Linked DNA regions of Pseudoxanthobacter soli DSM 19599. The protein of the gene in region 1 interacts with the protein of each later gene in a pairwise test. Links are inferred from orthologs where the notes say so. Each region holds a gene or a part of one and is shown on either strand. Other genes may lie near its edges.

Evidence for each region.
Region 2: the proteins of secA (region 1) and secB interact in binary tests that used the Escherichia coli proteins (3 or more experiments, as listed by UniProt). The link is inferred for Pseudoxanthobacter soli DSM 19599 from one-to-one orthologs.
Region 3: the proteins of secA (region 1) and BUF17_RS06105 interact in binary tests that used the Escherichia coli proteins (3 or more experiments, as listed by UniProt). The link is inferred for Pseudoxanthobacter soli DSM 19599 from one-to-one orthologs.

The regions. Positions count from the first base shown.
Region 1 is NZ_FRXO01000005.1:61,106-65,834, forward strand. The notes cover bases 819-4,158. They hold secA (preprotein translocase subunit SecA), read right to left. Parts: upstream 3,791-4,158; coding sequence 1,019-3,790; downstream 819-1,018. Other genes in these bases: BUF17_RS13060 (lipid kinase), read right to left, coding at 819-861. In the rest of the region: more of BUF17_RS13060, read right to left, coding at 1-818; BUF17_RS13070 (peptidylprolyl isomerase), read left to right, coding at 4,585-4,729. UniProt on the Escherichia coli protein: Required for protein export, interacts with the SecYEG preprotein conducting channel.
Region 2 is NZ_FRXO01000003.1:467,073-471,310, forward strand. The notes cover bases 1-2,849. They hold secB (protein-export chaperone SecB), read right to left. Parts: upstream 1,748-2,849; coding sequence 1,253-1,747; downstream 1-1,252. Other genes in these bases: coaE (dephospho-CoA kinase), read left to right, coding at 1-363; dnaQ (DNA polymerase III subunit epsilon), read left to right, coding at 457-1,206; BUF17_RS09645 (FxsA family protein), read right to left, coding at 2,145-2,708. Also shown: BUF17_RS09650 (Tim44/TimA family putative adaptor protein), read left to right, coding at 3,163-3,906; mltA (murein transglycosylase A), read left to right, coding at 3,990-4,238. UniProt on the Escherichia coli protein: One of the proteins required for the normal export of some preproteins out of the cell cytoplasm. It is a molecular chaperone that binds to a subset of precursor proteins, maintaining them in a translocation-competent state.
Region 3 is NZ_FRXO01000002.1:372,668-376,855, forward strand. The notes cover bases 695-3,493. They hold BUF17_RS06105 (YbgC/FadM family acyl-CoA thioesterase), read right to left. Parts: upstream 2,462-3,493; coding sequence 1,928-2,461; downstream 695-1,927. Other genes in these bases: BUF17_RS06100 (acyltransferase family protein), read left to right, coding at 864-1,931; BUF17_RS06110 (CobW family GTP-binding protein), read left to right, coding at 2,647-3,493. Outside these bases: protein TolQ, read right to left, coding at 1-526; more of BUF17_RS06110, read left to right, coding at 3,494-3,753; BUF17_RS06115 (WD40 repeat domain-containing protein), read left to right, coding at 3,762-4,188.

The DNA.
Region 1 (4,729 bases):
CAATGCCGCCCGTTCCACGCTGAACACGGCAGGCGTCATGGTGGTGATCTCGCCGTCGGTGTTGACGGGCCGGGGATGGCGCGTTTCCACCCGGACGTGATGGCCGCGGAAGGTGCGGGTATAGCGGCTGGTGCGGTGCAGGCCGAATCGCACCGCGAAGGCCGCCTGCACGAGATGGGGTAGGGTGTCGGCGTCGATGGCGAAGACGTCGAGCATGCCGTCGTCGATTTCGGCGTCGGTGCCGACCTTGAGGCCGCCGCCGAAATGCACCCCGTTGCCGACGGTCACCTGGATGGTCTTCAGAGAATCCTTCACCCCATCGGCCGTGATCCACACCGTGAAGCGCTGGGTGCAGCACTTGAAGGCCCGCACCGCGGTGACGAAGTAGCTCAGCGCCTTCAGCCGGCGCTTCAACGCGGCGTCCTGGTGCTGGGCGACCGAGACGGGCAACCCGATGCTGGCGGCGTTGACGAACACCCGGTCGTTGACGCGGCCGAGGTCGATCGCCCGGGTCCGGCCCTCGACGATGGTGCGAACGGCTGCGGCGCCGACAGGAATGCCGAGGGTGCGGGCAAGATCGTTGGCGGTGCCGAACGGCAGCAGGCCGAACGGCTTGCGGATTTCGGCAAGCGCCTCGGCGGCGGCGTTCACCGTGCCGTCGCCACCGGCCAGCACCACGGCATCGAACGCATCGGCGCGGCTGCGGATCGTCTCGGCGAGGGCGTCGCAATCGCCGGGCGCCTCGCGCTCGACGGCGATGCCGGCATCGCCGAAGGCGGCGAGGGCCGAATCGAGGCCCTGTGCCGCGCGTCCGCTTTTCGGATTGGCGAGAAGGAGGATCGAGCGCGGCTTTTCTGCCATGTGGCGGTGTACCGGTCCGGACAACGGGCCGCGCCTGCGCCGGCGGCCTGAGGCGTTTCGCTCACGTGTGGCGTCCCGCGCGCATTTTCCAGGGCCGGACGACCCTTTTCATCCGCCGGACGCATCCGTCCGGCGGCACGTCTCTAGCCGGTCGCTATCAGGCGACGAACTGGCCGTGGCAGTGCTTGAACTTCCGGCCCGAGCCGCACGGGCAGGGCTCGTTACGGCCGACGCGACCCCACGTCGCCGGATCCGCGGGGTTGCGGTCCGCAGCCGGAGCTGGCTGGAACGCAGCCGCCGCCTCGACGACCTCGTTCTCGCCGGTCACAGGGTCCTCGTGCTCGGCGATGGCGGTCGCAAGCGTCGCCTCCTCGGAGAGCTGCGGCGGCGTCTGAACCAGTTCGACGCGGGCGAGCTGGCCGGTGACCTGCTGGCGCAGGTGGGCGAGCATCGCCTCGAACAGCGTGAATGCCTCGGACTTGTACTCGTTCAAGGGATCGCGCTGGGCATAGCCGCGCAGGTGGATCGCCGAGCGCAGGTGGTCGAGGGTCGACAGGTGCTCCCGCCACAGGTGGTCGAGGGTCTGCAGCAGCACCGCCTTCTCGACCTGGCGCATGATCGGCTCGCCATACTGGGCGACCTTGCGTGCGGCGGCCTCGTCGGCGGCGGTCTTCAGACGCTCGCGCACTTCCTGGTCGGCGATGCCCTCTTCGCGGGCCCATTCGACGACCGGCAGGTCGAGATTGAAGTAGACGCGCACGTCGTCCTGAAGGTCCTGGGAATTCCACTGCTCGGGATAGGCGCGCTCGGGGATGTGCTTGGCGACGAGTTCGTCCACCACGACATGGCGCATCTCGGCGACCGTATCGGCGACGTTGTCGGCGCTCATCAGGTCGATGCGCTGCTCGAACACGACCTTGCGCTGGTCGTTCATCACGTCGTCGTACTTCAGGATGTTCTTGCGGACGTCGAAGTTGCGGGCTTCGACCTTCTGCTGCGCCTTCTCCAGCGCCCGGTTGATCCAGGGATGGACGATGGCCTCGCCTTCCTTCAGGCCGAGGCGCTGCAGCATGCCGTCCATGCGATCGGACCCGAAGATGCGCATCAGGTCGTCCTGCAGGGACAGGAAGAAGTGCGAGTGACCGGGATCGCCCTGGCGGCCGGAGCGTCCGCGCAGCTGGTTGTCGATGCGGCGGCTCTCGTGGCGCTCGGTGCCGATGACGTAGAGGCCGCCGGCGGCCAGGGCCTGCTCCTTCAGCCGGGCGATATCGGCACGGATTTCGGCGACGCGCGCCTCTTTCTCCGGGCCGTCCTCGAGGTCCGCGAGTTCGCGGGCGACCCGCATCTCAAGATTGCCGCCGAGCTGGATGTCGGTGCCGCGGCCCGCCATGTTGGTGGCGATGGTCACCGCACCGGGCACGCCGGCCTGGGCAATGATGTAGGCTTCCTGCTCGTGATAGCGGGCGTTGAGCACCTGGAACACGAAGTCGTCGGGCGCCGGCGGGCGGCCGTCGAACGGCTCGGACAGGTCGCGCTGGCGGAAGCCCGCCTTGCGCAGGTCGGCGGCGAGCTGCTCGGACTTTTCGATCGACGTGGTGCCGACGAGAACCGGCTGGCCGCGCTTCTTGCAGTCCAGCACGACTTCGACCACGGCGTGGTTCTTCTCCGCAACGGTGCGGTAGACCTCGTCGTCGTCGTCGATGCGCTTCACGGGCAGGTTGGTCGGGATCTCGACCACCTCGAGGCCGTAGATGTCGAGGAACTCGTTGGCTTCCGTCGCGGCCGTGCCTGTCATGCCGGCGAGCTTGCCGTACATGCGGAAATAGTTCTGGAAGGTGATCGAGGCGAGCGTCTGGTTCTCGGGCTGGATCTGGACGCGTTCCTTCGCCTCCAGCGCCTGGTGGAGGCCGTCGGAATAGCGCCGGCCCGGCATCATGCGGCCGGTGAACTCGTCGATGATCACGACCTCGCCGTTGCGCACGATGTAGTCGCGGTCGCGCTGGAACAGCTTGTGGGCCCGCACCGCCTGCTGGAGGTGATGCACCACGGAGACATTTTCGATGTCGTAGAGCGAGCCGCCCTTGAGAAGGCCGGCTTCGCTCAGCCAGACTTCCAGTCGCTCGTTGCCGGATTCGGTGAACGATGCGGTGCGCTGCTTCTCGTCCACCTCGTAGTCGTCGGCCTCGAGACGGGGAATGAAGGCGTCGATGGTGTTGTAGAAGTCCGAGCGATCGTCGAGCGGGCCGGAAATGATGAGGGGCGTGCGCGCCTCGTCGATCAGGATCGAGTCCACCTCGTCGACGATGGCGAAGCCGTGGCCGCGCTGGACCATCGAGCCGCGCTCGTACTTCATGTTGTCGCGCAGATAGTCGAAGCCGAACTCGTTGTTGGTGCCGTAGGTGATGTCGGCGGCATAGGAGGCGCGCCGCTCGGCATCATTGAGGCCGTGGACGATGATGCCGGTCGACAGTCCCAAAAACCCGTAGACCCGCGACATCCACTCCGCGTCGCGGCGGGCGAGATAATCGTTGACGGTGACGACGTGGACGCCGTTGCCGGACAATGCGTTCAGGTAGGTCGGCAGCGTCGCGACCAGCGTCTTGCCTTCACCGGTGCGCATCTCGGCGATCTTGCCGTCGTGCAGCACCATGCCGCCGATGAGCTGAACGTCGAAATGGCGCTGGCCCATGGCGCGCCGCGATGCCTCGCGCACGGTGGCGAACGCGGGAATCAGCAGATCGTCCAGGCTGCGCCCGTTGGCGACTTCCTGGCGGAAGGTGTCGGTCCGCTGGCGCAAGGCGTCGTCGGAGAGTGCCTTCAATTCGGCTTCGAGAGCTCCGATCGCGGCGATACGGGCACGGTAGCCCTTCACCTTTCGATCGTTCGACGACCCGAAAATCTTGCGGGCGAGGGCGCCGAGACCGGCCATGTGCAACTTTCCTCTCGGAACAGATCGAGGAGGGCTCGCCGCCCGTCTCCGGTTTGCGATCCCTGCGGCGGGTTGCCGTACGCCCCGAATGCCGCTTCGATCATGACGTCATTATGATCTTGAAGACGGCAACTGGGGCGAGAAGGCGGCCGGCCGAGGATCGGATGGTCGGCACCCGGGCGGACGCACGCCATCGCAGCCGCGCTCGCGCACGGTCCGGCCCGCCGCGAGACATAAGAACGGGGTCCGTGGTTGTCAACGCTGCGGCTTTCGGACAAAGTGCGCGCGCACCCGGCACCGGGGGCCCGCCAGGGCCGTCGCGGCGTGTTCTGCGTGAAAACGGCACGGCGCCGACGGCGGGAAATCAGGCCCGCGACGGGGAGAACGGCCGGGTTCTTGCGGGAGATGCGGCTGCGATGCGCGTTCCGGCGGACCGCAGGCGCGGAGATCGACGGCGCGACGGCTTGCAACCGCCCGCCGGACCCTCGGATTGCCAGCGGAAACATTGCCGAATTGTAACGTCGTCGGCACGGAAACGTCCATATTTCGCCGAAGTCGGGTGGAAATCCTGCCCACGCCAAGGCTCAGGGCCGGTCCGGCCGGGTGCAACGCCCGGCTTCTAGGCCCTGGAGCGCGGCGATCGGCGGGGCGGGATCGGGCGATCCGGCGTCGATGGAAGCCTTCTTGCGGCGGCGCGCTCATCCGGGCGCTCCAGACCGCGGAAAAACCGAAGCGGGCGTCTTGCCCGTCCAATCAACGGCGGGCGGCGACGCCGCCCTGTGGAGCCGGAACTCATGTCCTTCACCCCCTCCTTCCGTGATGCCGCCCGTTCGCTGGCGGCCGCACTGCTCGTCACGACGACCCTCGGCGCCGCAGTTCCCGCGCTCGCCCAGTCCGAGACGCCGGCTCCCGCTGCCGCCGCCGAGAAGAAGAGCCCGG
Region 2 (4,238 bases), on another replicon or contig:
GCCATCGTCCACCCGCTGGTCCGCGAGGAGGAAGCGGCGTTTCTCGCCGGCGCTTCCGCCGCCGGCCGGCGCGTTGCCGTGCTCGATGTGCCGTTGCTGCTGGAGACCGGCCGTGGCCGTGCCGTCGATGCGGTGGTGGTGGTGACGGCGGATCCGGCCGTTCAGCGCGCACGGGTTCTCGCGCGCCCCGGTATGGATGAAGCCCGCTTCGCCGCGATCCTCGCCCGCCAGATGCCGGACGCCGAGAAGCGTCGTCGCGCGCACTTCCTGATCGATACCGGCCATGGCATGGCCTTTGCCGAGCGCGCGGTGGCGGCGATCCTGCGCGCGGTGGCGCCGATCCGGACAAGATGCGGGGGATAAGCGTCCGGCGGCGCCGATTTGCCTTTCCGCACCGGTGACGGCCCGTCAGGAAGGAAGAGCCGCGCCACGGCGCGCAACGATGGAGGCAGGACGATGCGGGAAATCGTGTTCGACACCGAGACCACCGGCCTGAGGGCCCGCGGCGGCGATCGCCTAGTGGAAATCGGCGGCGTCGAGCTGATAAACGGCATCCAGTCCGGCCGCTCGTATCACGTCTACATCAATCCGGAACGGTCCATGCCGCCGGAGGCCTTCGCGGTCCACGGTCTGTCCGAGGACTTTCTGCGCGACAAGCCGCGCTTCGCCGAAATCGTGGACGAGTTTCTCGCCTTCATCGACGGCGGGGTGCTGGTGATCCACAACGCCGAGTTCGACATGGGCTTCATCAACATGGAGCTTGGCCGGCTCGGCCGCGAGGCGGTGCCGATGAGCCGCGTCATCGACACGCTGCAGATCGCCCGCCGCAAGCACCCGGCCGGACCCAACACCCTCGACGCGCTTTGCGCCCGCTACAAGATCGACAACTCGATGCGCACGCGCCATGGCGCGCTGCTTGATGCCGAATTGCTGTCGGAAGTCTATGTGGAACTGATGGGTGGCCGGCAGGCGGCCCTGGGCCTCGCCGACGATACGGCCGGAACCAGCACCCGCCGCGGCTTCACGCCGGCGGGCGGCGTGGCACGGGCGCGCCCTCGCCCGGAACCGCTGCCCTCGTTCGTCACGAGCGAGGAACGCGCGGCGCATCAGGCGTTCGTCGCCCTCATGGGCGAGAAGGCATTGTGGAATCTGTGGCCGGATGAACAGGATGCGGCCCTGCGGACGGCGTCGTCCGCAGGGACCTGACGAGACACCGCGCCCGCACCCAGGAGCGGTCGGGCGCGGGCTTTCCTCAGTTCGGCTGCAGGCCGGCAGCGGCGGCCTGGGCGCGCTGGATGTTCTGCTGGTAGAGCGCGGCGAAATCGATCGGGTCGAGCAGCAGCGGCGGGAAGCCGCCGTCGCGGGTCGCGTCGGCAACGATCTGGCGCGCGAACGGGAACAGCAGGCGCGGGCACTCGATCATCACCAGAGGCTGGATGTGCTCCTGCGGCACGTTCTGGATCCGGAAGATGCCGGCATAGGTGATTTCCGTGTGGAACAGGAGGTCTGCCTCCGCACCGGCATTGGCCTCGATGGTCAGCGTCACCTCGACGTCGGCCGGCGTGAGCGGCTTGGCGTTGACGTTCACCGAGACGTTGATCTGCGGGCTCGCCTGACGCGGCTGCAGCGACATCGGCGCATGAGGATTCTCGAACGAGAAATCCTTCAGGTACTGGCCGAGGACGTTGATCGAGGGAGCTGCTGCCGCGCCGGCATGGGCCGTGGCGCCGTTGTCTGTGTTGCTCATCGTGCCTTCGTGCTGGGTTTGGTGTTGTTAAGCCGCGATCCCGCGGCGGTGTCCCGCGGCGTTGAGGCGGGAGTTGCCCGGGGATCTTTCTTTGAGACGGTCTGGCTATGTGGGTCGAGCGCCGCTCGGAAGGCCGGCCGAGGAGACACGGAACCCGTCGTCCCCGCATTCCGGATGGTACCGCCGCGATGCCGGTGGCCGGGACGGCATATCCATCTCCCGGCCGGAATCGTTGACGCCGTTCCTTCCCTTCCGGACGGTGTGCTTCAGGCGGCCCAGCCGGTCCGAAAACGCCGGAGCCGTCGCGCGGGCCGCGGGAGATCCGCGCTTTCCGCTGCATTTTCGGCCCGATGCTCTACCACGCTCCGCGCGCGCTTCACAAGGCGCGCGGCGACGCTCAGGGCCGGCCGTCCGGTGGCGGGATGACCCAGGGCGACGCACCCTTGCCTGGCTCCCCGCCGTCGTGTCCGTCGCGGCGGCGGAACGCATCGGCATCGAGGTCGACCACCGGACCGGGGCCGCCGGGCGCACGGGTCTCGACGGTCACGATCTCGATGCGGCGGCGGATCGCCGACCAGACGAAGTCTCGGACCGGAGGCAGGAACAGCGCGAGGCCCACGACGTCGCTGACAAAGCCGGGGATGATGAGCAGCACGCCCGCCAGCACGATCATCGCGCCGTGCACCATCGCCTCGCCCGGCACGCGGCCGGAATCGAGTTCCGCCTGCATCCGTCGCAGCATGCCGAAACCCTGGCGCCGCATCAGTGTCGTTCCGGCGATCATCGACAGCAGCACGAGGCCGATGGTCGCCGTCACCCCGATGGCACGGCCGACGAGGATGAAGACGGCGATCTCGACAAGGGGCAGGCCGATAAGCCCGGCGACGATCAGGCCACCGAGGCCGAAGGTTGCCCTGGGCCGTCCCTGGCCGGGAATGCGGTTGGTGTCGAATGGAGCCATGCGGCCGTCGTTCCGGATCTTTTTCATGCTGCCGTCGCCGTTCGTCGAGATGAACGGAGCCGGTCGCGAACCTATGGAGGCGCGGATGCGCGATTCATGCCAATATAGGACGATGATCGGGGTTCGGGAGGTTCATCTCGCTGAACGCCCTATTTCGGGCACTAAGGCAACGGACTTGTATCGGACCCTTTATGCTGCTTGAAGGTGGCTTACATAGAGGGAAGCAGGCCTGCAGATACGGACGCCGGCAAGCTCTGGTGGGGCCCAGGGTGGCTGTTGCGGGCCGAAGGGTACCAAAGAATGGCTTGGGCAATCGCGGTTGCATGTTCGCGGGCGCCATCGGGATTTACGAAAGTGTCGCGCGGCGGTTCAGTCCGCGACACAAGGCAGTGGGTCGAAGATCCGCATTCTTCCGATAAGGAGCTTCGGAGGGTCGGGCGAACGGTCGGGTGTGATGGGCGAATTCTTCGACATCTATAATATTATCTTCATCGTCCTCGCGGTGGTCGTGTTCCTGCGCCTGCGCAGCGTGCTCGGGCGGCGCACCGGCAACGAGGGCCGGCCGTTCGATCCCTTCGCCCGTCGCGGTGGGCAGGCGGGCAGCGGGAATGCGGACGCCGGACCCGCGCAGCCGCCGTCTCGCGACAATGTGACCGCGCTGCCCACGGCGCGCCTCCCGGCCGCCAACGACACGCCGGACCAGGCCGCCGAGGAGACGCTGAAGCGCTTCGCCCCGGAAGGCTCCAAGCTGCACGACGGGCTCAAGGCCCTGCTCGCCGCCGATCCCTCCTTTTCGCCCGAGCGCTTTGTCGCCGGCGCGCGCGTCGCCTACGAAATGATCGTCACCGCGTTCGCCGGCGGCGACCGCAAGGCGCTGCGTCCGCTGCTGTCGAAGGAGGTGTTCGAGGGCTTCTCTGGCGCCATCGCCGAGCGCGAGGCGCGTGGCGAGACGGTGGAATCAACCTTCGTCGGCATTTCCAAGGCCGAAATCGTCGCCATTGCCATGCGCGGGGTGACGGCGCAGGTCGTCGTTCACATCGAAAGCCAGTTGGTTTCGCTGACCCGCGCCAAGGATGGGACGGTGGTTGAGGGCGACCCCAACAAGGTGACCGACGTGGTCGACCGCTGGACCTTTGCCCGCGACACCGACCAGCGGGATCCCAACTGGAAGCTGGTCGCCACTGAATCGGTGGAATGATGCTACCTGCCCCGCCGCGGAGCATGGGGGGACGAGCGTTCGCACGGGCGCCCTCCGGCCTGCGTGGGGTCAGGTTGGCCGTTGTGCTGTCTTACGCCGCCTTCGTTTCCGGAATGGCGCTCGCACAACCCGCCGCCGCCGACGATGGCGGCGCACACGGCAGGTTTCGCCCGGCGGCTCTGGACGGCTGGAGCCATGATCGCCAGTCCGAAGCCTTCAAGGCCTTCCTGCGCTCTTGCACCGCCATGGAAGAGATGCCACCGGCGCCGGGCGGCCTTGGGCTGGTTGATCCTGCGGCGTTGGCCGCGGTCTGTCGTGCGGCTTCCGCCTTG
Region 3 (4,188 bases), on another replicon or contig:
GGTTGGTGTTCTTGGAAGCGGCGATCGCCTGGAACGACGTCATGATGCCCCAAACCGTGCCGAACAGACCGATGAACGGCCCGGCCGAACCGACGGTCGCGAGCACGAGCAGCCGCCTTTCCAGCCGCTCCATCTCCCGCGCGATGGAGACGTTCATGACGCGGTCGATGCGCTGGGTGAGCGAGGCGAGCGCCGGACGCTGGCCTTCATGGCTCCGCTTCCACTCGCGCATCGCGGCGACGAACAGCGCGCCGAGGCCGGCATTCGCCCGGCCGGAGAGGCTGCGATAAAGTTCTTCAAGCGATTGGCCGGACCAGAACGCCTCTTCGAACATGTTCATCTGCCGCCGCGTGCGGGTGATGAGCAGTTGCTTGTCGATGATGATCGCCCAGCACCAGATGGAGGCGAACAGCAGGCCCAGCATCACGACTTTCACGATGATGTGGGCCTGGAGGAACAGACCGATCAGCGAAATATCGCCGGTCGGAGCGGCGAGCGCTTCGCTGGCCACGTCAGCGGGATTCATGGTCTGATCGACCTCGTGATGGTGGTCGTGAACAAGAACGAGTGTGGTGGGCGGCGACCCCGAACGGTCTTCGGCACCGTTTCGGACCTGACCCGCCGCGTCGGCACCCTGACGCGGCACGAGTCGGATCCGCGCCTAAAGAATCGAGGTCTGTGTTTCCCGTCAATCGTGTCGAAAATTGGATCTTGCGTCGAAATCGCATGTGCAATGGGCGCCTGTGCTTCCGATGCCACTGCCGGCGACCCGAACGCAGTGTTTCCTTGCGGCTCCGCTGCATTTCACCGTAGATGGCGAATCACGACCGCCCCGCCGCGGCGATTCATGCAGGGCCACGGCTATGCTCGTTTCGATCCAGATTCTCCGGGCGATCGCCGCGTTGCTCATCGTCGTGCTGCACGCCTACATCTCGGTCGTGAACCGCACCGGCGTCGTCGATCCGGCCTATCCGCGCATCGAATATGGCGGTTTCGGCGTCGACATCTTCTTCGTCATCTCCGGCTTCATCATGGTGGTGTCGTCGCAGCGCATGTTCGAGCGACCGGGAGCGATCGGGGACTTCCTCGCCCGCCGCCTGATGCGCATCGTGCCGCTCTACTGGACCGCCACTTTGGCTTTCGCAGCCGCCATTCTGGCGTTCTCGCGCAGCACAGAGCTGGTGACGTGGTCGAGCCTCGCCCATTCCCTGCTGTTCGTTCCCCAGGACGGCACCCTCGGGCCGATCATCACCGTCGGCTGGACGCTGAACTACGAGATGCTGTTCTACGTCCTGTTCGCCTGCGCGCTGGTGCTGCCGCGCCTCTATGCGGTGAGCGCCGTCACGGCGTTGCTCGTCGCCCTCGTCGTCCTCGACCGGGCGGTCTCGCTGCCGCCGCCGTTCTCGACCTGGTTCGAGCCCATCGTACTGGAATTCGCGTTCGGCATGTGGATCGCGCTGATGTGGCGCCACGGGGTGAAACTCGGCCGCCTGCCGCGGATCGCGCTCGTGGCCGCGTCCTTCGTCGCGGCGGGCCTGCTGTCGTGGCAGGTGACGCCGACCGGCGCGGAGCGGGTGCTGCACTGGGGCATCCCGGCCGCGATCCTGGTCGCGGCGGCCGTGCTGGGACCGCCCATCGAGGCGAAGGGGAGCGTGACCCGCCTGTTCGTCTATCTCGGCAACGCCTCATACTCGCTCTACATCACGCACCTGTTCGCCATCCTCGCGGTGCGCGCGATGGTGATGCGCATCCCCGGCTTCGAGGCGCTTGTGCCGGACTGGCTCTATGGCGTGCTCATCGTCGTGGGCAGCGTGGCCGGCTCGCTCGTCGTCTACGAGGCGTTCGAGAAGCCGGTCCACAACCGGCTGATGCGCTGGTGGAAGCAGCGACCCGCAGGACGCGAGGCGGCGCTCGGCGGCGTGCGCGACTAAGGCGCCTCCGGCGGTGCACCGGCACCGCCGAGGCGGGATCTCAGCGCCGCAGGAAGCCGCCGCGGCTTGCCCTCGGGACTGATGACGACGACGGTCACCTCGGCCTCGACCAGAACGCGGCCCGCTCCACCGCCGGCGCCCTCCCCGACGACGATTCTCTGGGCGAGCACGAGCCGGGCACCGCCCACGGACCTGAATGCCGTCTCGACCACGACCACGTCGTCGATCCGCGCCGGAGCAAGGAAATCGAGCGTCATGGCCCGCACGGCGAACGCCAGCGGCTCGCCGTGCCGCCCATCCGCGAGTTCTCGATGGCCGATGCCCATGAGGCGCAGGAAGTCGGTCCGTCCCCGCTCCAGGAACCGCAGATAGCTCGCGTGGTAGACGATGCCGGAAAAGTCGGTGTCCTCGTAATAGATGCGCACCGGCAGCCGGTGACCGCCGGCGGCAAGGCTGCCCGCGATGCCGTACCCGGCCCCCGGTCCGTGACCGGCATGCGGATCGCGATCGGGACCGGACTGCTCTGTCATGGTGTACTCCGCCGGCGTCCGCGCGAGGGCGGGGGGACATTATGAGGCACCGGCATCTTCCCCCGCCGCCTCGCAAAGACTATTTGAGATGCCCATACGGGATGCGGCCCGCCCCTGCCAGGCTCGAATCCCCCGCGACATCGTCCGAACGTTTACGACTTCGTTCGCATCCAAGGAACGACCCCATGTCGAACGCCTCCACGTCGAACGCCACCGTGTCGGCCTCCGCTCCCGATGCCCGCATCCCGGTGACCGTGCTGACCGGCTTCCTCGGCGCCGGCAAGACCACGCTCCTGAACCGCATTCTCACCGAGGACCATGGCAAGCGCTACGCGGTCATCGTCAACGAGTTCGGTGAGATCGGCATCGATGCGGACCTGCTCGTCGACACCGACGAGGAAGTGTTCGAGATGAACAACGGGTGCATCTGTTGCACCGTTCGCGGCGACCTCATCCGCACCGTCGAGAACCTCCTGAAGCGCCGCGGCGCGTTCGACGCCATTCTGGTGGAGACGACCGGCCTCGCCGACCCGGCCCCTGTCGCGCAGACTTTCTTCATGGACGACACCGTTCGCGCCGCCGCCGCGCTCGATTCGGTCGTCGCCGTCGCGGATGCCAAGCACCTCGCGCTGCGCCTCGCCGACACCGCCGAAGCCGCAGGGCAGATCGCGTTCGCGGACATCGTCGTCCTCAACAAGTCCGACCTCGTCACGCCGGAAGAACTCGCGGCGATCGAGGCCCGCATCCGCGCCATCAACCCGTTCGCGACCATCCACCGGACGGAACGCTGCGCGCTGCCGCTCAGTGCGGTGCTCGACCGCGGCTCGTTCGACCTCGACCGCATCCTGAGCCTCGATCCGCATTTCCTGGAAGAGGCCGGGCACGACCACGATCACACCTGCGGTCCCGATTGCGACCACGACCATCATCACCACGATCATGATCATGATCATGATCATGATCACCATCATCACCACCACGACCATGTCGAGGCGGCGGGCATCTCGAGCGTTTCGCTTTCGGCCGGCGATCTCGACGTGACCACGTTCTTCCCGTGGATCCAGAAGGTGACCCAGGAGCAGGGGCCGAACATCCTGCGTCTCAAGGGCATCCTGTCGTTCTCCGGCGACCCGCAGCGCTACGTCATCCAGGGCGTCCACATGATCATCGAGGGCGACCACCAGCGTCAGTGGGCACCCGGCGAAAAGCGCCAAAGCCGCCTCGTGTTCATCGGCCGCGATCTTGATCGGGCCAAGCTCGAAGCCGGCTTCGCCGCCTGCTCCGCCGCCTGAGGATCGCCGTGCCGTCGCTCAGCCCCCTCGCCTTCGACGCCTACGTCGTCACCACCGCCTTCCTGGGCAACACGCCCGCCTTCGCCCTTGGCGACGGCACGGTTCGGCTCGCCTCGGGCGGTGAGCCAATCGCCGTTACCGCCCATAACGGGGGCCTGCTTGCCGCCGTGACCGACCTTGAAGGCCGTGCGCTCGTCACCGGCGGCGACGATGGGCGCGTCGTGCGCATCGCGGCTGACGGAAAGGCCGAGACCGTGGCGACGCGCGACCGCAAGTGGATCGACCGCCTTGCGGCCGGGCCGGGCGGCGCCGTCGCCTTCGCATCCGGCCGGACGGCATGGGTGAAGCTGGCAGACGGCAGCGAACGCGCCTTCGAGCATCCTCGCGCGGTCGGCGGCCTCGCCTTCGCCCCCAAGGGCCTGCGCCTCGCCGTCG